4 regions of the Solibacillus sp. FSL H8-0538 genome follow, and region 1 is predicted to be linked to each of the others. Evidence: riboswitches for the same ligand, from Rfam matches in the RefSeq annotation. Region 1 holds a riboswitch; each other region holds the start of a gene.

Region 1 (7,826 bases):
GCAAAATCATTTTTAAATAATATATCCTTACTATATTTTCTCTGAAATCGAAAAATACCTAACAAGAAATTAATTCTTGTTAGGTATTTTTATTCATTCAACAATATATCCAAGTGATCGCAAAACATTATTAATAAAGTCTTCAGTATAGTAATATACTTCTTCACGCTCTAATTCAAAGTACAGGCTATGTAAGCAATCCGGCCATTCTTTATAGTGAAACTCCGATAATTTTTGCTTCAGTAACCACTGTTTCGTCACACCTATATCAGTTATCTGATCATGTCCACCTGTCATAAGTAACAGTGGGATGTCAGGGAAATGCAACTCCTGATCCTTGCGCGTTCTCATTAAATGTTGGAGCTCCCGATACCATTTCACTGTCACCACATTATTTAAAGGCATATGTTCTTCAATATCCGTGTACAAATCTGAATTTCTTGAAAAATGTTGGATGGAAAGTTCATGCCTTAGCTTTACATTTGAAGTTAAAGCACTAAAACTTGTTAATGCATTTGACAGCTTACCAGGTGATAGTTTTAAGCTCAACCACGGAGAAGTTAAAATGACACCTGCACATTCAAATTTCTTCTTTTGTAAAACTTGCATGGCAATTGTTGCGCCTAGCCCATTTCCTATAACAAACAGCGGTAAATTATATTCGAGTGCAACCGATAAGAGTTGCTTTGTAAATTTGTAATAGTCAGCAAAATCTTCATCATGGTATCGCGCATATTGACTTTGCTCGCCATGACCAGGTAAATCCCCCATTACAACGTGAAATCCCGCGCTTCGCAATTTTTCAATTAGCCATGCATACCAACGATGATGCTCATATGCACTATGAAGTATCGCAATAACTGCTTTCGGTTGCCCATCAGCTTCCCATTTCCACATTGTCAAACCTCCTTAGAAAAACACTTCTCGCCTCATTAAAAGTGAGTTGATGTCCTTACTTATGTCGTTGAGAAAGATGTGCTTTCTTAACGACTAAAAACACCGCATTATACTAATAATAAGCATACAAACGTTATGAAATATTATTTCAAAATTATCTAACATTTGATACGATTAGTATATTCACTATTATATCTTATCGGGAAAAGAGGAGATTACAAATGATTTACCCTTATAAAGATAAAAATCCGAATATAGACCCATCTGCCTTCATCGCTGATTATGTGACAATTACAGGGGATGTTACCATTGGAGCAGAAACGACCATTTGGTTTAATACAGTTATTCGCGGAGATGTTTCGCCAACAGTTATCGGTAAACGCGTGAGCATTCAGGATTTATCGTGCTTACATCAAAGCCCAGCATATCCGTTAATTATTGAGGATGATGTAACAATCGGGCATCAAGTAACATTACATAGCTGTACAATTCGGGAACGTGCACTCGTTGGTATGGGCTCGATCATTTTAGATGGTGCTGAAATTGGAGAAGGTGCTTTTATCGGAGCTGGAAGTTTAGTACCTCCAGGTAAAAAAATCCCTCCGAATTCTCTGGCGATGGGACGTCCTGCAAAAGTAGTACGAGAAATCACACCGGAAGACCGCGAAGATATGGACCGAATTATTCGCGAATACGTCGAAAAAGGGCAGTATTATAAATCTATTCAGGAACAAAAACGCTAAAGCGCCTGCTTAGCCCAGACAAGCTTCTTGCAACCCCGAAGCGAAAGTAAACGCTCCACCACTTTCCCCCAAGGAGCTGGCGCTTTCGCCTAGACGTTGGATGTGCTTATTTGAATGGTATCCACAAGGAAAAATTTATTATTTTTTTAACAAAAATAAACGGTGAGCTTACATTTTTTCGTAAGCTCACCGTTGCTATTTTATAAACCAGCTTTTTCTTTTAATACAGATGCTTTATCCGTATTTTCCCAAGGTACATTTAAGTCCGTACGACCGAAGTGACCGTAAGCTGCTGTTTGTTTGTAAATTGGGCGACGTAGGTCGAGCATTTTAATAATGCCTGCAGGACGTAAATCGAATAATTCACGAATCCATTCTACGATTTGGCTTTCAGCTACTTTACCCGTGCCAAATGTGTCAACCGCGATTGACACTGGACGAGCAACACCAATTGCATATGCAAGTTGTACTTCTGCACGATCAGCTAGACCTGCTGCTACGATGTTTTTCGCAACGTAACGTGCTGCGTATGCTGCTGAACGGTCAACTTTTGTTGCATCTTTACCAGAGAATGCGCCGCCGCCGTGACGAGCATATCCACCATACGTATCAACGATGATTTTACGCCCTGTTAAACCAGCATCGCCTTTAGGTCCACCGATTACGAAGCGGCCTGTTGGATTGATGAAGTATTTTGTGTTGGCATCGATTAATTCAGCAGGTACGACTGGTCCGATTACCATCGCTTTTAAGTCTGCTTGAATTTGCTCTAATGTTACATCTTCATCATGCTGTGTAGAAATAACAATTGTATCCACACGCAATGGTGTATTGTTTTCACCATATTCTACAGTTACTTGCGTTTTACCATCTGGTCGTAAATAAGTAAGCTCGCCTGATTTACGTACTTCTGTTAAACGGCGTGCTAATTGATGCGCTAAGCTAATTGGTAAAGGCATAAGTTCTGGTGTTTCGTTACATGCGTAACCAAACATTAAACCTTGGTCACCAGCACCAATTGCATCGATATCGGCATCTGTCATTGAACCTTCACGTGCTTCAAGTGCTTGGTCAACACCTTGTGCGATATCCGGTGATTGCTCACCAATTGCTACTAATACTGCTAGATTTTCAGCATCAAAGCCGTATTTACCACGCGTATAGCCAATTTCTGCTACTGTATCACGAACGATTCCTTTAATATCTACATATGTAGATGTTGTAATTTCTCCTGCTACAAGTACTAAACCTGTTGTTACAGTTGTTTCACACGCTACACGTGCATTTGGGTCTTCTGCTAAAATCGCATCTAAAATGGCATCTGAAATTTGGTCACAAATTTTGTCCGGATGCCCTTCCGTTACACTTTCAGATGTAAACAGTCGTCGGTTTGTCATTTGATTTCCTCCTAGTTATCCTTGCAAGTAAACTTGCGAATTTGAGACGGTACTCATATTCCCATGTTAAGTTCATGCCAATAGGATGAACTTCAAGCCTTTACTGCTTTTTTAACACGAGGATTTCGAAAGGTATATAATATTGAAAGAACTCATTTCATTCGAGTTAATTCCTATTTATTGGATAGACACCTCTCGCCCCATTACAGGACGAGATGATGTCCTTTATTATGTGGTTAAAAAAGTTAACCTTTCTTAAGCACTAAATAAAAAAATCCCTTCGCTCATTAATCGTACAATCGTACGTGAGGAAAGGAGTGTTGTTTTCGTTACCTTTCACTCTTATCGTTCAAGGGAATGTCCCTTGCATCAGGTTGGCACCAACACGTTACATGATTAACATGTATTGCAGGTTGCCGGGTTTCATAGGGCCTGACCCTCCACCAGCTCGGGATAAGAGTATCCGTTCAAGACTACATGTTACGTAATAATTCAAGTGATGTCAAATAATATTTGTCGATTTCTGTACAGGTCTTTACCAAAACTTGCGCTTTACCTAAAAGAAAGTGTACTATTTTATAAGCACATGGAACGGAAGGCGGCGAGTGTAGCTGACGGCATTCGCCTTTCGCTACAGAGCAAAGCTTCCTGCGGGAAAAGCATGCGAACCGAGACCCTGGACTGAGGTCAACACGATGTTGGTCACAAAGGCGTTGCCACAGGACGTGGCGTACTTAGCCTTTGTTCTTTTGTTCCACTGAAGCGGCTCGGTGCTTGCCCGCGGAAAGCGTCCGCCTGGAGTGGAATGTGCTGTCAAGTACAGATTTTGGTGTAGAGCCTTCTGTACAGTAAAAAAATCATTAAAATTAATTAAGAGTTAGTATAGATTATTTAACTCAATGTGTTATACTATTTTTGAAATAGGAAAAAGAAATCCCTTAAAACTGGGAATATTATAAAAAAGGATGGTATTTAATCGATGAATTCAGTAGAAATTGCTAACGAACTGAAGGAATTATTAAGCGGTGGAAACATCAAAGTTCAACTTTCAGTACCACAATTAGTAGAAAAAGCTACATCACGCGGAGAAGCAATGTTAACTGTAGACGGTGCCTTATGCGCTGAAACAGGTAAATATACTGGTCGTTCTCCTAAAGATAAATACATGGTAGAAGAAGATAGCTCTAAGGATAAAATTGACTGGGGCAAAGTAAACCGTCCTATTTCATCTGAAGTGTTCGATAATCTATATGTTAAAGTTGTAAACTACTTAAAAGAGCAAGACGAGTTATTCGTATTTAACGGTTTTGCAGGGGCAGATAAAGCTTCTCAACTTTCAATTAAAGTAATAAACGAATATGCTTGGCATAATCTATTCTGTCATCAATTATTTATCCGTCCAACAGAAGAAGAACTAGCTTCTCATGTGTCTGATTTTACAATTGTTTCTGCACCAAACTTTAAAGCAAATCCGGCTGTAGATGGTACAGATTCTGAAACCTTCATCATTGTTTCAATGGAGAAGAAAGTTATTTTAATCGGTGGTACAGAATACGCAGGCGAAATGAAAAAATCTATTTTTGGTATTATGAACTACTTATTACCAGAACAAGGTATCCTTTCAATGCACTGCTCAGCTAACGTAGGTGAAGCTGGAGATGTAGCGTTATTCTTCGGGTTATCAGGTACAGGTAAAACAACTTTATCAGCTGATAGCGACCGCAAATTAATCGGTGATGATGAGCACGGCTGGTCAGATACTGGTGTATTCAACATTGAAGGTGGCTGCTACGCAAAAACAATCAACTTATCAGCTGAAAAAGAGCCAGAAATTTATAATGCCATTAAATTCGGGTCTGTACTTGAAAACGTAGTCATTGATCCACAAACACGCGTTTGTGATTATGATGATGGTTCATTAACTGAAAATACTCGTGTAGCGTACCCAATCGACTACATTGACAATATCGTAACACCATCTGTGGCAGGTCACCCTAAAACAATCGTTTTCTTAACAGCAGATGCTTTTGGTGTGTTACCTCCAATCTCTAAATTAACAAAAGAACAAGCAATGTATCATTTCTTAAGTGGTTTCACTTCTAAATTGGCTGGTACTGAGCGAGGCGTTACTGAGCCAGAACCAGTATTCTCTACTTGCTTCGGATCTCCATTCCTTCCACTTCCAGCACAACGTTATGCTGAAATGTTAGGTGAGAAAATCGACGAGCACGGTGCACAAGTATTCCTAGTAAACACTGGTTGGACTGGTGGCGAGTACGGCGTTGGTAACCGTATGAAGCTTTCTTACACTCGTACAATGGTGCGCGCTGCAATCGATGGCAAGTTAAGTAATGTAGAAACAACTACTGACTCTGTATTTGGATTACACATCCCAACAGCGGTTGAAGGTGTTCCTACAGAAGTATTAAACCCACGTGATGCTTGGGCTGACAAAGCTGCATATGATGCAAAAGCGGCTCACTTATCAAGTTTATTCAACGAAAACTTCAAGAAATTCTCAGGTGTTTCTGAAGATATCGTATCTAAGGGTGGCCCTTTAGTTTAATCGCTACTGCGGCGCTAAACAAACTGACATAATCGTTTATTAAAACTTTATATCATATTAAAAATCCAACAACGGCGTGTACTACACTGTTGTTGGATTTTTTATTTGTAAATAACACTTACTTTCATTTTTACTGCAACTTCATCCACTCACATAAGCTTCTAACGGTTTCACGGTTTAATTTCTGTGGATAATGATGCTTTAAGCCAAAAGAATACCATGTTTCTACCGGCTTTCCCTCGTCCTGCAAGTAAAACTCTAGCAGGTACGCATGCTCAATATCTACATGCTCATCACTAGTACCATGAATTATTAATACCGGTGCTTGTATGTCTGCAACATCGTAAAGTGGCGTCCGTTCATCATATTTTTCGGGTACTTTATTCGGTGTACCGCCAACAATTCGCTTCAAGCCACGACGCATATCTACACGGTCCCAGTACGTTGCTGTTGCATCCGATACCCCTGCCCATGTAACGAGCGATTGAATATCATTACGTAAAATTGCCGTCCACAATACCATTAAACCGCCGCGAGAAAAGCCGTATAAATGGACTTTTTCTTTTGTCGTAAATTGCTTCAACACGTCCACCGCGTACACTGCATCATATCGGTCATGGCCAGCAAACTCATCCTTGCCTTCTCCGCCACGATTGCCCCGGTAATACGGAGCGAATACGATGAAACCTTGTGCAGCAAACTGTGCGATGCGTGCTGGTCTTACCATGCCAATTGATTGTAGACCGCCACGTAAATACAGCAACGCTTCATAATTTCCTGGCTTTTTTGGACGGGCAAGCAAGCCTTTTACACGTAGCCCTTGCGACCAATACGTAATTTCATCTAAACGAATATTCGGATTCGGTGATGGGTAATTACGCATGGAAAAAATTTTACCATTGTCGGCCATGTGTTTTCACTTCCTGTAACATCTTTTTCATGCCGGCATCGCGCATATAGAAGCTTAAATTTGGCTGCTGCCATAGCTCCTCTTCTGTGAGCCATGTCATCCCCGACGTTTCATAATCACCTACAAATGGGTCTATCGATCTCACCTTTCCAGTGAATACAGCCTTACAAAATGGCTTTTCATCGTGGACGATATAGTAGGCAAACCATTGTAAATCACCAATTTTCACTGATGTTTCCTCGTAAACTTCTCGAATAGCTGCCTGTTCAAGTGTCTCAGCCGGTTCTAGCTTCCCTCCAGGAACTTCGACACCACGTCTTTTATGTATAGTGCAGAGCCATTTTCCATTATGCTGCACTAGCACTAATACATGCTTTGGCTCCACATCAAATGGCCCTTCATCAAAACGTAAATCTACCTTAAATCCATTTTCATCGACAAATGTATACATGCTTCGGCTCAACTCCTATATAAACATAAGTGTAGCGAAGGATGTGCTAGCATTCAACTTAGAAACCCAGATTTTGCACAAAAATTAGGAGTGATACTGTCCTTTTTGGTGTGGGTAAGAAAGGTTGTACTTCCTTATCTACTAAAATAAGGTAATTGTTCAACGAATTTCTTTGTCTCAGCATCCCCAAATTCATGAATAAGGGCATAAACTTTTTTCAAACGAGTATCAATTTCGCTATTTAACTGATCTAGATGATATGGAATACACGGTAAATGGGCTCGAAAGGCATTTTTTTCTTCCAGTCGCTGAATTTGCTGAAATAACTTGGCAAACACATTTGCTTTAATTGGTTCGAGTTTTAACACAAATTCATTAGATGGACCAGGAAAGAAATTACACGTTAAATGGGCGATAGATACATAAACATTTGTTTTCTCCATAAAAGCACCTCCATTATTTTAGAATGTGCTTCCAAGAACATCTTTATTCATAAGACGCTATTAAACGCTACCATTGGTTAATTGCATAAAATCAGCAATGTTATTTTACATAGCCACTTTAAGAGTGTTAAAGCGCCTGCTTCGCCCCGACAAGTGTTGGAGAGTCCGTAGTGAAGATGAAATTGTATAACTCGCTTAAGTGTAAAAAAAAGCGACCCCGTATTGGAGTCGCTTCAAATCATTATTTCCCTAAGAAAGCTGATAGCATCCATGCATGCTTTTCCAGGATTTGATAATTTGCATTTAGTAAATCTTCTGTGCGATCATCGCCATCCTCTGCCGCTTGTTCCATTGCCTCTTTTAATGCATTCATAATCGTTTTAAAGTCAGCAATAATGATTTCGACCATTTGTTCTGTC
Region 2 (7,826 bases), 960 kb from region 1:
TAAGGACATCAACTCGCTCTATTTTGGGCGAGTTGTGTCTTTCTAACACCCGGATAAGACAGTTTTTTATCTAAATTATAAGAATAAATAGTAATCTGTTTTTATTACGAAAAATAGCTATAATAAAATGTACAACATAGAATATACAGGATTGAAGGGTTTGAAAAAGTGAAAAAAGAATTTTATTGGCGCTGCCTGTTCTTTTTAGCAGGTATTCTTGTGCTATCTTTTGGTTTAGCGCTTGTTATAAAGGGACAGGCAATTGGTGTAGGCTCTTGGGATGTATTACATATCGGACTTGCGCAAACAGTAGGCCTAACAATTGGTTCATGGTCTATAATTTTAGGCTTTATAATACTTGCAGTGAACGGCTTCATCACGAAAAGTTGGCCGCAATTAGGAACCTATTTAGATATGATCATATCCGGGGTTTTCCTTGATATTTTCATCTATTTACTACCAGAAGTGGACGGTCTATTTATGCAATTCTTAGCCTTTATTGCAGGTATAGTGTTATTGGGTTTCGGATGCGGGATGTATATGGTTGCAAATATCGGTGTGGGTCCACGTGATACACTTATGATCCTTCTTGTGCAGCGTTTAGGTTGGAGCGTAAACCGTGCGCGTACGACGTTGGAAGTAGTCGTTGCGGTCGTTGGCTTTGTATTAGGTGGCCCAATTGGTGTCGGTACGCTTATTATGGCATTCGGTTTAGGCCCAGTTGTACAATGGGCGCTAACAATAAATATAAATTTATTTCAACGAGTATCTGGCGTTGACAGTGCCATTCTTGGATAATAGTAATAGAAGTGTAATGACCCGCATCTAGCGTTGTCGTTACGCTTTTTTAATGTAAATAAAATACGATTTCTCTTGGATCTTCGAGAAATCGTATTTAGGGCTAAATATGAAATTCAATCGCATCTTCAACAAAATGCCAATTATAAGGTGTTTCTTGGTATACGTAGTAGTTTAACCAGTTGTAAAACAGCAAGTGGGAATGCGCGCGCCAAGTATTTTTAGGTGCCTTTGTTGAATCGTCGTACGGGAAGTAGTTCACAGGCATCTCAATTTCGTCGCCCTTCTCTAAATCACGGTAATATTCATCCGAGAGCGTAGATGCATCGTATTCTAGATGGCCGGTAATCATAATATGCTTATTGTTTTTCGACTGTACAATAAAGACCCCTGCGTTATCTGAATAACTTAGTAAACGTAAATTAGGGTGTGCGCGTACCTCATCAATCGAAACCGATGTATGTCTTGAGTGTGGTGCGACATATTCATCACTAAAGCCGCGTACAAGGTCTACCGTTAAATCGGTAATGACATGTGAGTAAATACCAGAGCATTTTTTCGGTAGCTCAAATTTTCCGATGCCAAAGTGATGATAGAGTGCTGCCTGTGCGCCCCAACATATATACATGATTGACGTCACATTGGCATTTGCCCAATCCATTATGGTTTTAATTTCTTCCCAATAACCAACTGCTTCAAAGTCCATTTTTTCAACGGGTGCCCCGGTAATAATTAGTCCGTCATAGCGGCGGTGTTTGATTTCATCGAATGTTTGATAAAACGTATCTAAGTGAGATTTTGAGACGTTTTTTGATTCGTATGTAGCGGTATTTAGAAATGTCACGTTTACTTGAAGTGGTGTATTCCCTAATAAGCGTAGTAATTGTAATTCGGTTTTCTCTTTTTCCGGCATTAAATTAAACACTAAAATGTTTAAAGGACGGATTTGCTGTGTTTTCGCACGGTCTTCTTCCATTACGAAAATTTTTTCTTCTTTCAATCGCTCTCCAGCGGGTAAATGTTTCGGTATATTAATTGGCATTCGTATTCCCCCCATTTTAGTTTTTAACAAGGGCGAAGTCTATATGGCACCGTGAAATTATAAAACCTCTCATTCCAGCAAAAAGAATGAGAGGTTGATCGCTCGTTCTTATCTCTCAAGGGAGTCCCTTGCTGGAAGTAGCACCTTTCTAACCATGTTAGAGGTTGCTGAAGCTTCAACGGGCCATATCCCTCTGCTTCTCTTGATAAGACTATTAAATTGGATTAATAATATCATGCAATTTGGAATTATGCAATAATTATAAATGTATTTTTACCTCCCGAACTCCTTCCGATAAATCGTATCGTCCTGCAGCATATATACATAATTACCGCGCATCAAAATCTCACCATCTAGTAAACTGTTAGCATCGTCCATGAAATTGATTACGGGTCCTGGTAAATAGTCTGTACTATGCGGGAAAAGACGCCTTACTTGCCCCTGCCAATCAGACACTATAAATGTATCATCCTCATCGCGTACAAAATGTTGAAAATATTGTTCCCTAATGGACCAAAAACCGCAATTCAAGCTTCCTTCTAAATCATCATAGGCCTTCACGAGCTTAAAATCATCGTAAATAAAGAAAAGTTGTTCTTCCTTATTAATGTTCATGGCAGAGCATTCCACCATGTCAAACATACGCGCATCCCATAGCCGCTTCCCTGACCGATTAAAAACGACGACACCTTCACGGCCGATTGTATTACTAGGGTCCCACCCGAAATTCCCATAGACACCTTCATCGGTATAGCCAACCCAAATGCGGTCACTGTCATCAATTTGCATATAATTAATACCATCACCGAGTAATAATTGACTAACAATCTTCCCTTGATTATTAGCAATTATCGCGTTTGGTCCTTCATCAATAGCAATGCGAGAACTCACAAACAAATAACAGCCATCTGAAAACTGATCCATGCGATCGACAAATAACGGTAACTTAATGTGTAAGATGACTGCACCATGTACCTTTAAATGTACGAGCTTATATTCAAATAATGTATCCTCTTCAGTATCTGGTGTTGTTATGTTATAGAGTAATAGAACTTCATCTTCAACTGTTGCACTAAAGGCATATAGTTCAAATGGGGTTGTGTAGCTCGCCCATTTAGGTAACTTGATGTGCTCTTTTGGATGCCAAAAAAATTCAGCGTTCATTGTTCATCCCTCGTTTCACAGCGTATATTAGAAAAGTGCATTCGCGCCTGTTTGCACGCGACAAGCTGCTTGCGAGCCCGAAGCGAAAGTAAACGCTCCACCACTTTCGCCGAGGGCACTGAAAAAGTCCTTCAGCTATAAGTAAGAGCGTCCAAGAACGGAAATTCGTTACTGGACGCTTTTTTTCTTCGATGCCGTTGATTTCCATTCCGGCGGACGCTTTTCGCGGGCACGGCTCCAGCCTTCTCCCTCGCTTCGCTCAGTCCGGGTGCTTCCGCTCGTGCTGTTCCCGCAGAAGTCGCCGCCTCCATTCCAATCAACTGGAACTACTTTCATCACAAGAAGGGCTCTTCCCTCGTATAATCGCACACATTTCTTGTATAATTAAAGTACTAATAAAAGGTGGTGCGACCATGATTTCTAAACAGGAAACATTCAATTTGAGCCCGTACATGGCGTTGTACGATTTAATTATCCCAAAGGACAATATGCTTCGCCAAATTAATGAACTTGTGGATTTCTCATTTATTCTAGACGAACTAAAATCGAAATACTGTTTAGATAATGGCCGTAACGCGATTCCACCGATTCGTATGTTTAAATATTTACTATTAAAAGTGATTCATGATCTATCGGATGCCGACCTTGTCGAGCGTTCAAAATACGATATGTCCTTTAAATATTTTTTAGAGATGGCACCAGAAGATGATGTAATCGATTCAAGTTCACTGACAAAATTCCGTCGACTTCGTCTCCAAGATGTGAATTTAATAGATTTACTGATTCAGAAAACAGTTGAAATTGCCTTAGAAAAAGGGCTACTACTAAGTAAAATGGTCATCGTTGACGCTACCCATACAAAGGCTCGTTATAATCAAAAATCGCCAAAAGAATTTTTACAGGAAAAATCTAAAAATGTACGTAAAGCCGTGTATCAACTCGACGAAAACATGGTTGGAAAATTCCCTGAGAAGCCTACGTCAAATGAAGTCACAGAAGAATTAGATTACTGTCGTCAAGTAGTTGAAGTGGTGGAAACGCAATCAAAGGTTGCACAAATCCCGGCTGTGAAAGAAAAATTAAATGTTTTAAAAGAAGTGATTGATGATTATGAGAATCAGTTAAGCTATTCAAATGATCCCGATGCGCGGGTTGGACATAAGTCGGCTGACTCGGCTTTCTTTGGTTTCAAAACGCATATTGCGATGAGTGATGAACGAATTATTACGGCTGCGGTTGTGACAACAGGTGAAAAAAGTGATGGTCATTATCTTCAAGAACTAGTTGAAAAAAGTAAAGAGGCAGGTATGGAAATTGAAACGGTGATTGGTGACGCCGCTTATTCTGCGAAAGATAACTTACAATATGCTAAATCAAAAGAGCTCCAATTAATTTCAAAGTTAAATTCAGTCATTACAAACGGTAGCGGACAACGAAAAATCGAATTTGATTACAATAAAGATGCTGGTATGTTTGTCTGTCCAGCTGGGCATCTAGCTATTCGAAAGGCACTTTCTAAGAATAAAAATAAGAATAAAAATCCGAAAATGGCATTTTATTTTGATATTGAAAAATGTAAAGTCTGCCAGATGCGTGAGGGCTGTTATAAGGATGAGGCAAAAAGTAAAACCTATAATGTGACCATTAAATCAATTGAACATGAAGAACAAGCTGCTTTCCAAGAAACTGATGCATTTAAACAGCTTGCGAAAAACCGTTATAAAATAGAGGCGAAAAATAGTGAATTAAAAAATCCGCATGGCTATAAAACAGCCATATCAGCGGGTTTATTTGGCATGCAAATCCAAGGTGCCACAACGATATTTGCGGTGAATCTCAAACGAATATTGAAACTGCTAAATGAAAAAGTGTAAGTAATAGACAAAGAAATAAGGCACTTTCCGTTCGATTCGAACAGAAAGTGCCTTATTCTTATTTGAAAAACGAAACCATCATAAAAAACGTAAGTTTTTCAGTGCCCTCCTTTCGCCCGAGGGATCGAAGCGACCTCGAGCGTGCGGCGCGAATGCCTAGACATTATCAAAAAGTTATACTTTCTTATAAGTTAAGAAAAGGTTGCCTCATACATTTTGAGACAACCTTCTAGCTTTAGGCGAATTTTTCGCGCCAGCTAGTTCGTTCCTTTTCATTGACGAGTTGTTCGACAACTTCATCCCAGCTGTTTGTTAACGTATTATAAATTCGCGCAAAGTAACGATCTTCCGCTGCTTCATATAAAACAAATTGAACATACGGCACATCATTAATTTGTAATTCCTCTGTAGAAGCAATCGAAGTAATATACGTTTGCGGTGTGTCATCGTCATCTGTATTATCTTGCATGGCTACAAGTTCACTAATTAAAAGTGAGTTATCCACGTCACCAAGCTCTTCTTGTTCTAAATAAGCAAATAATTCGGGGAATTCACCAAACTCAAGCACTTCTTCTATATCCCCATGTAAAATGGCTTTGTGTACAGTGCTGTATTGAAGGATGCGTGATGTGAGCTCTAATTCTTCTTCAAAAATCCCATTCACGAGTTGCTGTTCACCCTTGGATGTTAACTGGTATGTGCCCGTTTCCTTCGTAATGATTCCGGTTTTTACCATCTTATTCGTTAAATCATTAATAAATAAAGGCTCTACTAGTAATATATGTGCGAGCGTTTCCACATGCTCAATTTCTGCTTTGCTAAATGAAATAAGCATCATTTTCATTAAAATATCCATTGCTGTGCGTTGAACGGGATGGTATGAAACTTGTAACGTATGCACAGGAATACAAAAACTGTCTTCCTGCACGATACGTACCTTGAGATTTTGAGTTAATTGCTTCGCTAGTTTTTTCTGTAATGCTTGTAATTCCATGGCGTTCTCCTTTAAACAATAGCTTGAGGCGCATCACGATAGCCGTTTTGCGCCTTCACGACTTCGAGTAGCTGCTTGTACATATGGCGTGTTTGCTCCTGTTTCGGACGCTTCGTGAACATGTCCGTACTGCCGATTAAAATGAGTAGCTCACGCGCACGAGACAAGGCTACGTTCAGACGGCGGTAATCCTTTGCAAAGCCGATATCGCCGTGTTTATTGTCATTATTACGCACCATACTGACTAAAATGACGTCCATCTCCATCCCTTGGAACTTATCGACAGAACCTGTACGGATGTGGAGATGCGGAACTTCGATTTCTTGTTCAATGAGACGGTTAATACGTTTCACTTGCTCTGCGTAGAACGATATGACACCAACTGATTTTAATGCCTCTTGTGAGATCAAGCCGTCTTCTTTCGCTTTTCCCGTTGCTGCGTTTAGGTCAAGCAGCATTGATTTAATCGTATCAAGCTCTGCCGCATTAAATAAACTAGAGCCTTCCTTCATACGCTCCTCGAAATAGCCTTGTTTACTTGGCATATCAAGCCATAATAAATGATTCTTACGCGAGATGAACTTGCTTTCAAGCTTATGGTCACGCTGCTCATCGGAATCTGTTAACCCGCATTGGAGTTCTTCGTTTTCATTTTTATAAAACGGCGCAATCGTCGCCATTATGTTTTCATGCATGCGATATTGGATTGCTAGCATCTTTTTATTTGTATGCGGTAAATTTTTATATAAACGTTCGAAGAGTGATTCTTCTAAGAGTTTTTCTAATTCGCGTTTTTCCTCAAATGTATCACTATCTTTAATGACCTGCTCAAGCGTTTCTTCAAATGTTTCATCGCCAACGAGTGGTGGCAGCTGATGATGATCCCCAACCAGGATAATTTTTGCGCCCTTTAGCATGGGTAATAGTAGTTCTGGTGGTGTCGCCTTCGATACTTCATCAATAATAACAACGTCAAATGTTGGATAATTATCCATAAACTCTTTATTGGCAGAAGCGACACATGTTGTCCCAATGACATTTGCATGCTTTACGTATAATTTGCGAATTTCATTTAGATCGTGATCATTTGCGTTTTGAAGTAGGCCTTGCCATTCCAGTTGAAGGGCTTGTGTTACTGGTAACATTGTAATTTGTTGTGTAAACTGAGCAATTTCTGCAGTTGTTTGCTGTATTTGCTCGTGCGTTTTTTCTAGTGCGAGTTCTGGATTTTGCTTTGTGAGAAGCTCTAGCTGTTCACGTTTTTTTTCTAAGGCTAATCCGGTCGCATTTACTTGCTTGAATTCGTCGTTTTTCTCTTCTAGTAACAACTCACCATTTATTATTTGCTCTTGTAATAAAGTGAGCTCAGTTAATTTCGAATCGTACTGCTGCTGGACTTGTTCGCGTGATACTTGATTATGTTCTAGCTGTTTTAAGTCTGTATCAAGCTGTAAACGTAATGCTTGTAACTGTTCTACTGGACGTGCCGTAGTAATATTCAAGGTTTGTATAAAGGCTTGTGCTTCCTGGATTCGCTGCTGTATCGTCATCTGCTCGTTTGTTAATTGTTGCAGCACCGCTTGTTGTGTACCGTTCTGCTGTTTAAACTGCTCGATAATTTCTTCTTTTAGCTTGTCAAAAATAATAAGCGTCTCGCGAATATATTCCATGTACTTTTCTTGCACTTGGTCTAAATATTGCTTACGTAGGTGCAATCCTTGAATCGAACGCGTTCCGTTAGTTGCATTCACACGCTTTGTAGCAAAGGCATGACTAAGTTTGGTCAAAAATTCATTGACCTCATTTAAAGAATAACTGTGGTTCATTGGTAAATTCGGTGTTTCAACATGAATCCCAAGAGTTGTCTCGCTATAAATAATCGCTTTATCAAGACGTGCACGGATTTCCTTTAACGGCTTATACGTTTCCATTTGGGGGTGTATACGCTCAAGTG
Region 3 (7,826 bases), 2.3 Mb from region 1:
AACTTGATTAATTGGTTAAAAGTCCGCTCTCGTCCGTTCCTATTCTCAACAGCATTGCCACCGGGTGATGTAGCAGCAATTACACGTGCAGTTGAAATGATTATGGAATCAACAGAGTTGCATGACAAGCTTTGGGAAAACGGCGACTACCTGAAAAAAGGTTTAGCTGAGCTAGGGTTTAACATTGGTGAATCGGAAACACCGATCACACCATGTATTATTGGGGACGAAAAATTGACACAGGAATTTTCAAAACGTTTATTTGAAGAAGGCGTTTACGCAAAATCAATCGTCTTCCCAACAGTTCCTAAAGGCACAGGTCGTGTCCGCAACATGCCAACAGCAGCGCACACAAAAGGAATGCTAGACGACGCACTCGTAATCTATGCAAAAGTAGGCCGCGAATTAGGCGTTATTCAATAAAATGAAGGTGATGAAAACGTAGAGTTTTCATCACCTTTTTTTATGGATAAGAAAAGACATCAACTCGCTCTATTTTGGGTGAGTTGTGTCTTTCTAAGGGATTTGGACTCTAAATAGAACTACAGAATCTTTAAATAGAATCCGCCTCCGCAGCCGTCTCAGCCATGGGTTTTTCTACTAATACATGCCTGCCGTTTTGCTTGGCAGTAATGGCTATGTCACAGTGTAAATCGGGAGGTGTGTAAATAATGACGGCGTCCACTTGTTCGTCAGCCCAAATTGCCTCTAATGAACGTGATGCATACTCCCTAAATCGTTTCCTTTCTTACAATCAAGAGATAGTGAAAAGGAAAAAATACACTTTTTACACAGTCTAATTAATAGGCATTTAGTTTTTCACAATCGTTAAGTTGCACACATTCGCTACACGGCTTACACCTGCAAGCCCCATGGATACTTTAAATTCATCGTATAGATTTTGCATGACTTGGCGTACGCCTGCTTCACCTGCGTAGGCTAGTCCATACACGAATGGCCGACCAATTGCGACAGCTGTTGCGCCTAAAGCTAATGCTTTTAGTACATCGATACCGCGGTACACGCCGCCGTCCAAAATAACCGGAATGCGTCGGTCAACAGCTTTCACAACTGCAGGAAGCGCATCCAAGCTACCAACCACGCCGTCTAATTGGCGCCCCCCATGATTGGAAACAAAAATTCCATCTACGCCTGCTTCAATTGCTAACTTTGCATCTTCAGGATGTAAAATTCCTTTTAATAATACAGGTAATTTCGTACGTTCCTTCAATTCACGCACATTGTCCCAGCTTAAAGTGGGATGATAAATATTTGCCAGCAAACCTTCAATAAATGCCTCGGATGAATCATCACGTAGCGTTGACATGAACACAGGATCGGTTTCATAGTTACCACGCGAGAAGCCTTTTTTCAAGGGTGAAAATTGGTTGCGAACATCGTGCTCTCTCCAGCCAAGCATTACGGTATCAATTGTTAATACAATGGCTTCAAAACCAGCTTGTTCTGCGCGCTCTACCATACTAAATGAAATATCTTCATTTGTTGACCAGTATAATTGGAACCATTTCGTATGATGTGGTGCAGTTTCTGCAATTTGTTCCATCGAATAACTTGAAACGGTGCTTTGTACATACGGAATTTGTAAATCCATTGCTGCACGCACAACCGCTAGCTCACCGTCTTCGTGCGCAATTTTATTCATGCCGACGGGAGCAAATAGTAGGGGAGTTGGATGTGTTTTTCCGAATAATTCAATGGATGTATCCAGTATTGATACATCATTTAAAAAACGCGGTACAATGGAATATTTGTGAAAAGCATCACGATTATTACGTAGTGACTGCTCGCCGCCCGCACCTGAACGTACATAGCTATAAGGGCCAATATCAATTTTGTCTTTAACCGCTTGCTCTAATTCTTCAAAACCAATCGGAAAAGCTTGTGCCGTTCCGATATTTTTTAATAATAAATCACCTTTACTCATGAACTCATCTCCATTAATCACGTTTTAGGTTGCTTGCCACGCGGTTCCCAACAGACTGAATGATTTGTACTAAAATAATTAAAATAAATACGGCGGCATACATCACGTCGACTTGATAACGAATATGACCGAAGCGGTAGGCCAAGTCACCAAGGCCACCTGCACCCACAAGCCCAGCCATCGCTGTTGCACCGACTAAGCCAACTGTTGCGATCGTTAAGCCTAGAACGATGGATGAACGTGCTTCGCGAAGTAGAACATTCATCACGATATGACGGCGTTTAATGCCCATTGCTGTATATGCTTCAACGACACCAGGTGACACCTCAAGCAGTGCCGATTCCAATAATCGTGCGATATACGGCGCTGTGTATACAACAAGTGGAACGATTACCCCTTTAACCCCAATCGTCGTCCCAACAATGAACTTTGTAAATGGAAGGATAAAGAATAGTAGAATAATGAACGGAATCGAACGGATAATATTAATAACTAAGTTTAAAATTTGGTAGAGCCATTTATTTTCGAATAATTGCCCAGGTCGTGTTAGAACGATTAAAATCCCGAGTGGAATTCCAATTAATACAGCTAGCACAAGGGAAATAGACGCCATTTGAAGCGTTTCGCCAAGTGATTTCAAAATAACATGTCCCCATTGATCAAAAAATGCTTGTAAACTACTCATTGTCGTCGCCTCCTAATCGTTCAATTTGGACGCCATTTTGTTCAAGATAGGATGTGATTTGTTGGATTTCTTGCGGCTTTCCCCCTACATGAACAACGATATTGCCGACAATGCCGTTTTTCAATTCAATAATGTTTGCAGCTAAAATATTCGGCGCTACATTAAAGCGGTTACTAATATCGGCAATCAGTGGTTTTCCTGTGCTTTCACCAACAAATGTTAAACGTACTACCGCACCTGTTAAGTTCAGCTGGTTGATTAATGATTTAGATAATGAACGTTGTGAAATAGTGTTCAAGAATTTGCGCGTTGTTGGATGCGTGGGCTTTTTAAATAGCTCGATTGCTGAGTTATGCTCCACAAGCTTCCCTTTTTCGAGTACATACACGTAATCGCAAATTTTTTGGATTACGTTCATTTCATGGGTAATCAGTAAAATAGTAATCCCAAGTTCACGATTGATTTTTAACAGAAGCTCTAAAATGGAGTCTGTCGTTTCTGGATCAAGTGCGCTCGTTGCTTCATCGCTTAGTAAAACTTCGGGTTCCTGTGCAAGGGCGCGGGCGATAGCGACACGTTGTTTTTGTCCACCAGATAATTGGTTAGGGAAGTTCGTTAATTTATCCGTTAACCCAACAATCTCAGCATACTTTGCGACTTTAGCTGCTACCTCTTTTTTACTATAGCCGAGTAAGTTTAGAGGAATTGCAATATTGTCATAAACTGTTGCTGTTTTAAGTAGGTTAAAACCTTGGAAGATCATCCCGATTTTTTGACGTGTTTTCCGAAGGTCCTCTGTTGATGCAGACATTAAATCCACACCGTTAATTCGAACATTGCCACTAGTTGGGCGCTCAAGTAAGTTGACACAACGAATCAGTGTACTTTTTCCGGCACCACTATAGCCGATGACGCCGTGAATTTCGCCTTTTTTGACATGTAAATCTACATCATCAACGGCATTGAATACACCTTGCTTAGATGGGTACTGCTTCACGATGTTTTGGAGTTGTATCATAAAAATCCTCGCCTTTCTAGAGAAAAAGCTACCGGCAAAGTTGCCGATAACTTTTCGTATTTTTGGTGGATAAGAAAGTATAACTTTTCCATTCACATTAGTAAGGACATCAACTCGCCGTATTTTGGGCGAGTTGTGTCTTTCTAATTACGAATTAAAATCCTGGAATAACTGCGCCTTCATATGTTTCTATAATATAATTACGTACTTCGTCAGTTTGGTAAGCTTCGATGAATTTCTTTAAATCTTCGCTATCTTCTTCACCTGGACGTACAACTAATTTGTTTACGTACGGAGAGTCAGATGATTCAAGAATGATCGAATCGTTTTTCGGATTTAAACCTGCTTCAAGTGCGAAGTTTGTGTTGATTGCTGCAAAATCTACTTCAGCTAATTGAGTTGGTAATTGAGCGGCTTCTAGTTCGATAAATTCATAATTATGTGGGTTATCTACTACATCAAAGATGGATGCGTTAATGCTCACACCTTCTTTTAATGTGATATAACCAGCATCTGCTAATACAACTAATGCACGTCCACCGTTTGTCGCATCATTAGGTAAAGCAAATGTTGCACCGTCAGGAACTTCTTCCATTGACGCGTATTTAGACGAGTATATGCCCATTGGATTTAAAATTGTATTTCCTACTGATACAAGTTCTTCGCCGCGGTCCGTGTTGAATGTATCTAAGAATGGCTGCGTTTGGAAGTTGTTAATATCAAGATCGCCTTCTACTAGCGCTGTGTTCGGTAATACATAATCAGAGAATACACGGATGTCTACTTCTAAGCCGTTTTCCGCTGCGATGTCTGCTGCAATTTCTGTAATTTCTTCGTGTAAGCCAGCAGTTACGCCGATTACTAATTTACCGTCATTTAATGTGTCTTCTGCAGTTTCTTCTCCGCCACAAGCTGCAAGAGCAAGTGCTAAGGCTGATGTTGCAAATAAAAAGCCGATTTTTTTAAATTTCATGGTTGAAATCCCCCTAGATGTTTTGTTTTAGTTAATAAAAAAATGCCTCTCTTGAAAAAGAGAGGCATCGAAAAGTCAATTTAGATTACCACTCTTATCTTTCAAAACATTTCTGTTTTGTAGGAATTAGCACCGGCCAACAAGTGTTGGTGGTTGCCGAGCTTCATAGGGCCTATCCCTCAGCTACTCTTAATAAGAGAAAAACATTATATTTAAAAACTAATTAATGTAAATATACAGACTATTTAGAACAAAATCAATATAAAATTATATTTTTCTGAAAAAACTTTATTTTAAGATAGTTTGTTGTTAAATAGAAAAAAGCACATCTTATGGGAGGGATGTGCTTTTCATAACTATTTGACGATGACTTGCTTGAATAAATTTAATTTTTCTACGCGGCGTACAGCTTCACGCATACGATCCTCATTTACAAGTAGACCAACGCGCACATAGCCTTCACCGTATTCACCAAAGCCATTACCAGCAGCAACGGCTACGTCTGCCTTTTCTAATAGTAAATTTGCAAATTCCTGGCTTGTGTAGCCTTCTGCAACAGGCAACCATGCAAAGAACGAGCCTTTTGGTGCCGTAATGTTCCAGCCGATGCGGTGCGCTTCTTCAACGAGTATATTGCGGCGGCTTTCGTATGTTGTCCGTAAAGCTTCAACACAGTCCTGTTCCGCATTTAATGCCACTGCTGCAGCATGTTGCACAGCGGGGAACTGGTTACAAAATAGATGATCTTGAATGATATTGATTGCTTCAATTATTTTGGCATTGCCGACAGCAAAACCAATGCGCCAGCCTGCCATATTATATGATTTTGATAATGTATACAGCTCGATGCCGACATCTTTTGCACCGGCCGCTTGTAAGAAGCTCGGAGGACGAACGCCGTCAAAGCCGATTGCACCGTACGCAAAGTCATGCGCAACGGCAATATTATTTTCCTTCGCAAACGCTACTGTGTCTTCAAAAAAAGCTAAATCTGCTGTGCCCCCAGTTGGATTGTTCGGATAGTTTATGTACATCAATTTTGCTCGCTCGCGTACTTCTGGAGAAAGTACCTTGTAATCTGGTAAAAATGCATTCGCCTCTTCAAGCGGCATCGTATCAAATTTCACGTCTGCAAGTGCAACTCCTGATAAATAATCCGGATAACCTGGGTCTGGCAACAGCATATAATCGCCAGGATTTAAAATTGCCATTGGTAGCTCTACTAAACCAATTTTTGTTCCGCCTAAAATCGCTATTTCTGTGTTCGGATCAATATCCACGCTGTATTCACGTTTGTAAAAATCAGCGGCTGCCTGTTTAATTTCTGGGATACCGCGGAACGGAGAATATTTATGCGTTTGCGGATCCATCACTGCATGCTGCAGGGCTTCAACAATATGACCTGGTGTTGGTTGATCAGGATTGCCTTGCCCTAGATTAATAATATCGCGTCCTTCCGCAAGCGCTGCATTTACTTTTCCAACGAGTGCAGCAAAAAATTGCGGAGGGAGTTGCTGTAGTTTTTTCGAAAATTCCATGTACATTCACCTTTTTCAGAATATAATAAAAATAGTACTGTTATGGTAGTCTTTTTTTAGCGAATAGTAAAGTGTATTTTTAGGTTATCCGCATAAGAAAGTATAACTTTTGGAGATGTCTAGGCATTCGCGCTTTTGCTAAGAGGTCGTTTTAATTCCTTGGGTGTAAACGGGTGCGAATGCGCTTTTTTAGTAGATAAGAAAGTATAACTTTCTTATCTACATAAGTAAGGACATCATCTCGCCCTCTATTGGGCGAGATGTGTCTTTCTAAATAAAAATGTCTAGAGGTGGGGTTCTAATGAAAATCGGATGTATCCAATTAAATGTAGGTTTTGGAAAAGTAGAAGAAAATTATGCGCGCGCAGAGAAATTTATTCGCGAGGCGGCGGCAGGTGGAGCAGAAATCATCGTACTACCTGAAATGTGGAATACCGGCTATGCACTTGAAAAATTAGGGGAGCTTGCAGATGTGAACGGTGAGCGCACGCAAAAATTTTTAAGTGAACTGGCACGCGAATTACACGTACATATTGTTGGCGGTTCTGTTTCAGTGAAGCGCGGCGATAAATTTTACAATACGATGTACACGTTTAATCGCACAGGCGAGCTAGTCGGCGAATATAGCAAGGCGCATTTGTTCCGCTTAATGGACGAGCATTTGTATTTGGAGGCGGGGGATGCAATGAACCGCTTCCAGCTTGACGATATTGAAGCAGCGGGTGTGATTTGCTACGACATTCGTTTCCCGGAATGGCTACGCTCGCATGCACTGGATGGCGCGAAGGTATTATTTATTCCCGCACAGTGGCCAACACCCCGTATTGATCACTGGAAAACGCTATTACAAGCGCGTGCCATTGAAAATCAGTGCTTCGTTATTGCGGTAAATCGCATTGCGAGTAAGGTAGAAAACTTTAACGGGCAGTCGATGATTATTGAGCCGTGGGGCGAGGTCTTATGGACAGGCGCTGATGATGAGGAGTTAGCCATTATCGACGTTGATTTTTCAATTGTTGATGAAGTGCGCAGCCGCATCCCAGTATATGATGACCGTCGCCCGGGATTATATGAAGAAGTAGTAAAACAATCAGTTCGTAAATAATTTAGAGAGACAAAGTCGGAGCAATTCGATTTTGTCTTTTTTAGTGGATAAGAAAGTATAACTTTCCCATCCACATAAGTAAGGACATCAACTCACCCTATTTTGGGCGAGTTGTGTCTTTCTAATCGTTAAGGAAATTATCAAATTTCGCCTTGTGGATACCATTTAAATAAGTAAATGCAACGCCCAGGCGAAAGCGCTAGCCTCTCGAAGTCGCGGTCTGTCCTCGGGCGAAAAGCGCCTTCACTTTGGATTCTCTAGCGCTTTTGTTACTTCTCGCCCCAAAGTGCGGCTATTCGCTAAAAATTCCCACTTGCCGTCTTAAGCGTCTCATTTTAAAATAGGAACAAATGTTCTGTTGTTGGGTATCATATAGTAGAAAGAGGTGAGACTATGTATGAAAATGCTCCGAATCGTTCCGTTATTTGTATTGATATGCGCTGCTTTTACGCCAGCTGCATAGGGCTTCTTGAAAATTTAGATGTGATGAAGGTGCCGATTGCTGTTGTGGGGAACTTTAGCCAAAAGGGAAGTGTTGTGCTCGCTGCGTCTCCACCGATGA
Region 4 (7,826 bases), 560 kb from region 1:
AGATTTTAGTGCGTATAGGGAGTTGTTAGAGATGAAAACAGTTGTTGTTGTCGGTGGCGGCATTACGGGCTTATGTACAATGCATTATGTAAAAAGGCAGATGGTTGAACAAGGAATAGAGGCACGTTTAATTTTATTGGAGAAAAATGCGTATTTAGGTGGCAAAATTCATTCTGAGCAGGAACAAGGCTTTATTATGGAGACGGGCGCAGATTCAATCGTTGCACGCCATCCGGGAGTACTTGAACTTGTGCGTGAACTAAACTTTGAACAAGAGCTTGTTTATAACGAAACAGGCATTTCATATATTCATACAAATAATGAATTACATGCAATTCCAGCGGGTTCGACGTTCGGGATTCCGATGAATGTAGAGTCATTAATGGCGAGCACATTAGTTTCAGAGGAAGGCAAAAAACGTGCTTTGCAAGATTTTGAATTGCCAAATACAAACTTCACGAAGGAAAGTTCCATTGGAGAGTTCCTTGATTATTTCTTGGGTGAAGAGCTCGTACAGAAACAGGTTGCGCCAGTGCTTGCGGGGGTCTATTCCGGGGATTTATATCAGCTATCACTAGCATCCACATTACCATATTTAGTGGACTATAAAAATAACTACGGTTCAATTATTAAAGGTTTTGAGGAGAACCGTGAGCAGTTTGAAAAAGCGAATAATAAAAAATTCATTTCATTCCGCACAGGACTGCCTGCTTTAATTGATCGTTTAGAGGAAAGCTTACCTGAAGTTGAGTTTTTTAAAAATACTGCAACAGAGCGTGTTGTCAAAAATGGCGAGCAATATGATGTAGTACTAGCAAATGGCGAGACAATAACTGCGGATGTTGTCGTGCTTGCTGTGCCAAATGAAACGGTGCGCTCGGTATTAGTAGATGAGGCGATAGATACAAGCTTGAAAAAATTCACAACAGCTTCCGTATTGACGATGTATCTAGGTTTTGATGTACCTGATAGCATTTTACCAGCTGATGGGACAGGGTTTATCGTTTCATATAATAGTGATTTAGTATGTAACGCTTCAACTTGGACGAGCCGTAAATGGAAGCATACATCGGCCTCAGGTAATTTACTTGTACGATTATTTTATAAAAATAGTAATCCACACTACGAAGAGCTAGCTGCAATGACAGATGAACAGTTGACACAAGTTGCGCGAGAGGATATTCGTTTAAGCCTTGGCATTGAAGAGGCACCGAAAGTAGTCAATGTGACAAAGTGGATACATCAAATGCCGCGCTATGATTTAGCACATAATGAAGCGTTAGGTGTTGTAGTAGAAGATCTAGAAAAACGGTATCCCAATCTACTGCTTGCGGGCTGTTCTTATTTTGGTGTAGGAATTGGTGCTTGCATTCAAAATGGTAGAAAAACGGCAGACCAAATTATTACAATAATCAAGTAGATTAAACTAGCTTCCGCTTTATTCGGTTAAATAGTCTTGACGTTCTTCTTATATAAAGTTATGATTCTTTTAATTATTTCAAAAATTCATATATTTCTTATCGAGAGAAGCAGAGGGACTGGCCCAATGAAGCTTCAGCAACCAACATTTGTCAGGTGCTAAATCCAGTAGGCTATTAATGCCTGTAGATGAGAGGGAACTAAATTTACAATGTGTAAAGCCTTCTTAAACAAGAAGGCTTTTTATTATAGATGAAAAAGACTGAAAATACAGTAAATAAATCGTGTGGAATGAGAGTGAGGAAATAGTATGGGATTGCTTGAAACGTTACAAACACGTGTGTTAACAGCAGATGGTGCGATTGGTACGCTACTGTATTCATATGGCTTAGATTATTGCCATGAGGAAATGAATGTTGCCCGACCGGAAATTATTGAAAAAATCCACGGTGAATACATTGCAGCTGGTGCAGATATCATTCAAACAAATACATATGGCGCCAATGCGATTAAACTAGCTCGTTACGGTTACGAGGGACGGGTAGCAGAATTTAACCGCGCCGCACTTGAAATAGCAAAACGTGCAGCTGCACCAGGTGGACAGTTTGTGCTTGCAACAATTGGTGGTATTCGTGGCATTCGTAAAAGCGATACAACGCTTGAAGAGATTTTAGCAGCATTTCGTGAGCAGGCCGAAGTGTTACTTGCAGGTGAGCCGGACGGATTTTTACTAGAAACGTATTATGATTTCGATGAATTATCAGCATCTGTACAATTGCTACGTACATTAACGGATTTACCCATTATTGCCCAAGTATCAATGCATGAGCCAGGTAGATTACAAAATGGTATGACGCTAAATAGTGCATTGTATGAGTTAGATCATATCGGTGCAGATATTGTTGGGAGCAACTGCCGTTTAGGTCCTTTCCATACAATTCAAGCATTTGAAGGCGTACAGCTACCAAAAACAGCGTACCTGTCTGCGTATCCAAATGCATCTTTACTTGATGTAGAAGATGGGCGCGTTGTGTACGAATCAGAAGCGGATTATTTTGCGCGTGCAGCCGTGGAGCTAGTTGGCCAAGGTGTGCGTTTAATTGGCGGTTGTTGTGGAACGACCCCGAAGCATATTAAAGCGGTTAAAGAACATTTAGCGAATATAAAGCCGCTTGCAGCTAAAGAAATTAAGCCAGTAAGCGTAGAGTTTGTACGCGTACCAGAACCACCAAAACAAGAACCGCTTCATGTGAAGGCGAAGCGTGAGCGTTCAGTCATTGTGGAGTTGGATACACCACGTCACTTAGAAATTGATGGCTTTGTCAAAGGGGCAAAGGAATTATATACTGCCGGTGCGGATGTCATTATGATGGCAGATAACTCGCTAGCTTCACCGCGTATTAGTAATATTGCGATGGCGTCGATTTTAAAACTACAGCATGGAATTCGCGCATTACCTCATATTACTTGCCGCGACCGTAATTTAATAGGTTTGCAATCACATATTATGGGGCTTGATGCGCTTGAACTACATGATATTTTAGCAGTAACAGGCGATCCAACAAAGGTAGGGGACTTCCCAGGAGCAACTAGTGTGTACGATGTTTCTTCAATGGAACTAATCTCCCTTATTAAGCAGTTAAACGAAGGTATTTCCTTCTCTGGTAAGCCACTTCGTAAAAAAGCAAGCTTCTCAGTAGCAGCTGCATTTAATCCGAATGTTCGTGTGTTAGATCGAGCAGTTGCACGTTTAGAGAAGAAAATTGAACACGGTGCAGATTATTTTATTTCGCAGCCGGTATATTCAAAAGAAAAAATTGTTGAGATTTATGAGGCAACGAAGCATTTAGAAACGCCGATTTATATTGGGATTATGCCATTAACTTCATTCCGAAGCGCTGAATTCCTGCATCATGAAGTACCAGGCATTAAATTGTCGGAAGAAGTACTTGCGCGTATGGAAGCATGTGGCGAGGATAAAGTAGCTGCAACCTTTGAAGGTATAGCAATCGCTAAAGAACTACTAGATACAGCTTGTGAATATTTCAACGGCATTTATTTAATTACGCCGTTTTTACGATACGATATGACGCTTCAATTAATGGACTATGTAAAAGAACTTGATGCGCAAAACAAAGGAGTAAAAACAAATGCTTAACCATCCAATACAAGAACAACTTCAAAAACGAATTTTAGTAATCGATGGCGCAATGGGAACAATGCTGCAAAATGAAAATTTAACGTATGAAGATTTCGGTGGCGAGGACTTAGATGGCTGTAACGAAAACCTAGTACTGACACGTCCAGATGTTCTCGGTAAAGTACATCGCGCTTATCTTGAAGCAGGGGCAGATATTATTTGTACGAATACGTTCGGTGGGACACCACTCGTATTAAATGAATATGATTTAGGTGATAAGGCTGTAGAAATTAATACGCGTGCTGTCGAAATTGCAGTAGAGGCTGCCAAGGAATTTTCAACATCCGACTGGCCACGTTTTGTTGCAGGCGCAATGGGTCCTACGACAAAAACGTTATCTGTTACTGGTGGTATTTCATTCGATGAATTAGAAGAAAACTTTTACGTTCAGGCAAAGGCGTTAATCGAAGCGGGTTCGGATTTACTACTGCTTGAAACAAGTCAGGATATGCTGAACGTTAAAGCAGGAACACTTGCTGTTCGTCGTGCCTTCGATGAGTTAGGAAAAGAGCTGCCGGTTATGATTTCCGGCACAATTGAGCCAATGGGAACAACGCTTGCAGGTCAGTCAATTGAAGCATTCTATATTTCAATTGAACATATTAAACCTCTATCTGTCGGCTTAAACTGTGCGACAGGTCCAGAATTTATGACGGATCATATTCGTTCACTTGCAGAATTATCTACAGGCTATATTAGCTGTTATCCGAATGCCGGCTTACCCGATGAGGAAGGCTGCTATCATGAAACGCCAGATTCTTTATCGAAAAAGCTACAAGGCTTTGCAGAAAAAGGCTGGTTAAATATTGTGGGGGGCTGCTGCGGAACAACACCTGCTCATATTGCAGCAATCCGACAAGCGGTAGATAGTCATGCACCACGCCAACCAAAAACAAATACGCATGGCCACGTCGTATCAGGAATTGAACCGCTACAATATGATGATTCAATGCGTCCATTATTTATTGGTGAGCGTACGAACGTTATCGGCTCACGTAAATTTAAAAATTTAATTATTGACGGTAAATTTGAAGAAGCGGCAGAAATCGCGCGTGCTCAAGTGAAAAATGGGGCACATGTTATTGATATCTGTTTAGCCAACCCAGACCGCGATGAAGTAGAAGATATGCGCAACTTCATGCAGGAAGTTGTGAAAAAAGTGAAGGTGCCTTTAGTTATTGACTCAACAGATGAGAAAGTAATGGAAGAAGCACTGAAGTTCTCTCAAGGGAAAGCAATCATAAACTCGATTAACCTAGAAGACGGCGAGGAACGTTTTGATGCAGTCATGCCACTTGTGAAAAAATACGGTGCGGCACTAGTTGTTGGAACAATTGATGAAGTCGGGATGGCCGTTACACGTGAGCGTAAACTTGAAGTAGCGGAACGTTCGTATAAGCTTCTTACAGAAAAATGGGGTTTAGCACCGGAAGATATTATTTTTGATCCGCTGATGTTCCCAGTTGGTACAGGGGACGAGCAATACATAGGTGCTGCAGAAGAAACGATTGAAGGGATTCGCCTTATTAAAGAAAAGCTTCCACGTTGTCTTACGGTCCTTGGTGTAAGTAATGTATCATTTGGTTTGCCACCAGTTGGCCGTGAAGTGCTAAATGCGGTGTATTTATATCACTGTACACAAGCAGGTCTTGATTACGCGATTGTAAATACAGAAAAACTAGAACGTTACGCGTCGATTCCAGAAGCAGAAATTAAGCTAGCGAACGATTTGATTTTTAATACGAATGATGAAACTTTGGCGGTATTTACTGATTTCTATCGTGATAAGAAGAAAGAAAAAACAGAGGCAGACATTCCTAAAACAGTTGAAGGTCGTCTTGCTTATTATATTTTAGAAGGTACAAAAGAAGGGTTAATCCCTGATCTAGATGCAGCCATGGAGCTGTATGATTCACCGCTAGATATTATTAATGGACCACTCATGGAAGGGATGGCGGAAGTTGGTCGTCTTTTTAATGCTAACCAATTAATCGTAGCGGAAGTTCTTCAAAGTGCCGGAGTGATGAAGGCATCGGTTGCTCATTTAGAGCAGTTCATGGAGAAAAAAGAGGATGATAGCTCTGGTAAAGGGAAAATGGTCCTTGCAACAGTTAAAGGAGATGTACATGATATCGGGAAAAACCTAGTAGATATTATTTTAAGTAATAATGGCTACAAAGTAGTTGATCTAGGTATTAAAGTTACTCCGTCTGCCTTAATTGAAGTAATTCGAAAAGAAAAGCCAGATTTCATCGGTTTGTCAGGGTTGCTTGTAAAATCAGCACAACAAATGGTTATTACGGCGCAAGACTTTAAAGAAGCCGGTATTGATGTACCGATTTTAGTAGGTGGTGCAGCACTTTCCCGTCGCTTCACGGAAACCAAAATTGCCGATCAATACGATGGCCCTGTTATTTATGCAAAAGATGCGATGGAAGGCTTAGATTATGCAAACCGTTTAATGAATAAAAATGAACGCGACGGCTTTATTGAAGCGCTTCGTGATGCGCGTGAAAAACGTTTAGAATCTGATGCGAAGCGTGCAGCGCGTCCGAAAGTTGAACTTACTGAAAAACCGGTACGTACGATTGAAGATGCAAATGTGTTCTTGCCAAAAGATTTAACACGTCACGTGAAGCCTGGTTATTCAGTAGCTCACTTGCATCCATATGTAAATATGCGCACTTTAATCGGCCACCACTTAGGATTAAAAGGGAACTTAGAAACGATGCTTGCAGAAGGAGATGACCGTGCAACACAGCTACATGAATTAGTCTCTGGTTATTTAAAGAGTGATGTATTAAATCCATCGGGCATGTATCAATTCTTCCCTGCACAAGCAGACGGTGATGATGTAGTCGTATATAGTCCGGAAGATAGCAAAACGGAAATAAAACGCTTCACCTTCCCGCGTCAGCAAGTAGCGCCGTTTATGTGTTTAGCCGATTTCTTAAAAACTGTAGAAAGCGGAGAAATGGACTATATTGCACTAATGGTTGTTACAGCAGGTCATGGTGTGGGTGACAAGGCGCGAGAACTAAAAGAAAACGGGAAGTTTTTAGAAAGTCATGCATTACAAGCAACGGCGCTTGAACTAGCAGAGGGCTTTGCAGAGCGTATTCATCAGGAAATCCGCGATCAGTGGGGCTTCCCAGATGCAACGGACTTTACGATGCGCGACCGTTTTGCAGCGAAATACCAAGGACAACGCTTCAGTTTTGGCTACCCAGCTTGCCCGAATTTAGAAGACCAAGAGAAATTATTTGATCTACTGAAGCCAGAAGATATTGGCGTGCAACTAACTGAAGGGTTTATGATGGAACCAGAGGCGAGCGTTTCGGCAATTGTCTTTGCTCATCCAGGCGCCCGTTATTTTAATGTATAAAGTAGAGCGCCTCATCAATTGATGGGGCGTTTGCTAATAGGAGGAAGTTTTATGATTCGACAAGCAAAAGCAACAGATATGTCAACAATATTAGAAATTTTTAATGATAATATTTTAAATTCAACAGCTATTTATATGTATGAGGAGCAAACATTGGAGCAGCGCCTCATTTGGTTTGAGGGGAAAATGGCAGCAGGAGAGCCGCTTTTTGTATATGAGGAAGACGGTACTGTTGCGGGCTATGCAACGTACGGACCATTTCGTGCGTATCCTGCGTTTAAATATACAGTAGAACATTCTGTGTATGTGCATAAAGCTCATTATAAAAAAGGCATCGCGACAAAATTAATGCATGCGCTTATTGAGTTCGCGCGCACGCATGACGTGAAAACAATGGTTGCCTGCATTGATGCAGAAAATGAAGGTAGTGTTGTGGCCCATGAGAAGTTAGGTTTTACGTATAGCGGTACAATCCGAAATTCAGGCTATAAATTCGGGCGCTGGTTGGATTTATCTTATTATCAGTTGGATTTAGATGGACCAACTGAACCGATGGAAAGGTAGTTTTGATTGTAAAATAAAGTATTTAATGGAATAAACACTACAATTCACACATATTTTTAGTACCTAGTCATATGACACTTGTCATACTTTTTTTGTGATGTTTGTTTCTGTTGTCACTTTCCTAAATCACCTACTATGTAGTTATTACTTATATTGAAACGGAAAGAGGGAGAATAAAGTGGCAGTAACAGATGCAGAAAAAACGAAGAAGCTAAGAAAAGATGTGGCACCTTTTGCAAAATCGGATATGCAGCGTAG

The links. Region 1 has a riboswitch for S-adenosylmethionine ahead of metK (methionine adenosyltransferase). Riboswitches for the same ligand answer to the same signal wherever they lie in the genome.
Region 2: another riboswitch for S-adenosylmethionine. It lies ahead of metA (homoserine O-acetyltransferase MetA); the one in region 1 lies ahead of metK (methionine adenosyltransferase).
Region 3: another riboswitch for S-adenosylmethionine. It lies ahead of MHH87_RS02320 (MetQ/NlpA family ABC transporter substrate-binding protein); the one in region 1 lies ahead of metK (methionine adenosyltransferase).
Region 4: another riboswitch for S-adenosylmethionine. It lies ahead of MHH87_RS16150 (bifunctional homocysteine S-methyltransferase/methylenetetrahydrofolate reductase); the one in region 1 lies ahead of metK (methionine adenosyltransferase).

What each region holds. Positions count from the first base shown of each region.
Region 1 covers NZ_JBBOPI010000001.1:2,810,728-2,818,553, forward strand. The annotation lists gene MHH87_RS13270 (alpha/beta hydrolase) at 94-897, opposite strand; gene MHH87_RS13275 (gamma carbonic anhydrase) at 1,119-1,640, shown strand; gene metK (methionine adenosyltransferase) at 1,841-3,037, opposite strand; SAM riboswitch class I at 3,377-3,497, opposite strand; gene pckA (phosphoenolpyruvate carboxykinase (ATP)) at 4,017-5,603, shown strand; gene MHH87_RS13290 (alpha/beta hydrolase family protein) at 5,734-6,513, opposite strand; gene MHH87_RS13295 (NUDIX hydrolase) at 6,497-6,964, opposite strand; gene MHH87_RS13300 (transposase) at 7,099-7,407, opposite strand; gene MHH87_RS13305 (Dps family protein) at 7,649-7,826, opposite strand, start outside.
Region 2 covers NZ_JBBOPI010000001.1:1,850,632-1,858,457, reverse strand. The annotation lists gene MHH87_RS08730 (YczE/YyaS/YitT family protein) at 169-798, shown strand; gene metA (homoserine O-acetyltransferase MetA) at 902-1,840, opposite strand; SAM riboswitch class I at 1,946-2,052, opposite strand; gene MHH87_RS08720 (hypothetical protein) at 2,114-3,004, opposite strand; gene MHH87_RS08715 (IS1182 family transposase) at 3,418-4,878, shown strand; gene MHH87_RS08710 (nucleoside-diphosphate sugar epimerase) at 5,114-5,872, opposite strand; gene MHH87_RS08705 (AAA domain-containing protein) at 5,884-7,826, opposite strand, start outside.
Region 3 covers NZ_JBBOPI010000001.1:490,972-498,797, forward strand. The annotation lists gene MHH87_RS02300 (glycine C-acetyltransferase) at 1-423, shown strand, start outside; partial or broken gene MHH87_RS18855 (Gfo/Idh/MocA family oxidoreductase) at 554-712, opposite strand; gene MHH87_RS02305 (alpha-hydroxy acid oxidase) at 812-1,945, opposite strand; gene MHH87_RS02310 (methionine ABC transporter permease) at 1,959-2,630, opposite strand; gene MHH87_RS02315 (methionine ABC transporter ATP-binding protein) at 2,623-3,648, opposite strand; gene MHH87_RS02320 (MetQ/NlpA family ABC transporter substrate-binding protein) at 3,803-4,621, opposite strand; SAM riboswitch class I at 4,713-4,820, opposite strand; gene MHH87_RS02325 (pyridoxal phosphate-dependent aminotransferase) at 4,978-6,159, opposite strand; gene MHH87_RS02330 (carbon-nitrogen family hydrolase) at 6,461-7,264, shown strand; gene MHH87_RS02335 (Y-family DNA polymerase) at 7,658-7,826, shown strand, end outside.
Region 4 covers NZ_JBBOPI010000001.1:3,369,544-3,377,369, reverse strand. The annotation lists gene hemG (protoporphyrinogen oxidase) at 32-1,420, shown strand; SAM riboswitch class I at 1,515-1,615, shown strand; gene MHH87_RS16150 (bifunctional homocysteine S-methyltransferase/methylenetetrahydrofolate reductase) at 1,730-3,577, shown strand; gene metH (methionine synthase) at 3,570-7,004, shown strand; gene MHH87_RS16140 (GNAT family N-acetyltransferase) at 7,056-7,568, shown strand; gene MHH87_RS16135 (fatty acid desaturase) at 7,816-7,826, shown strand, end outside.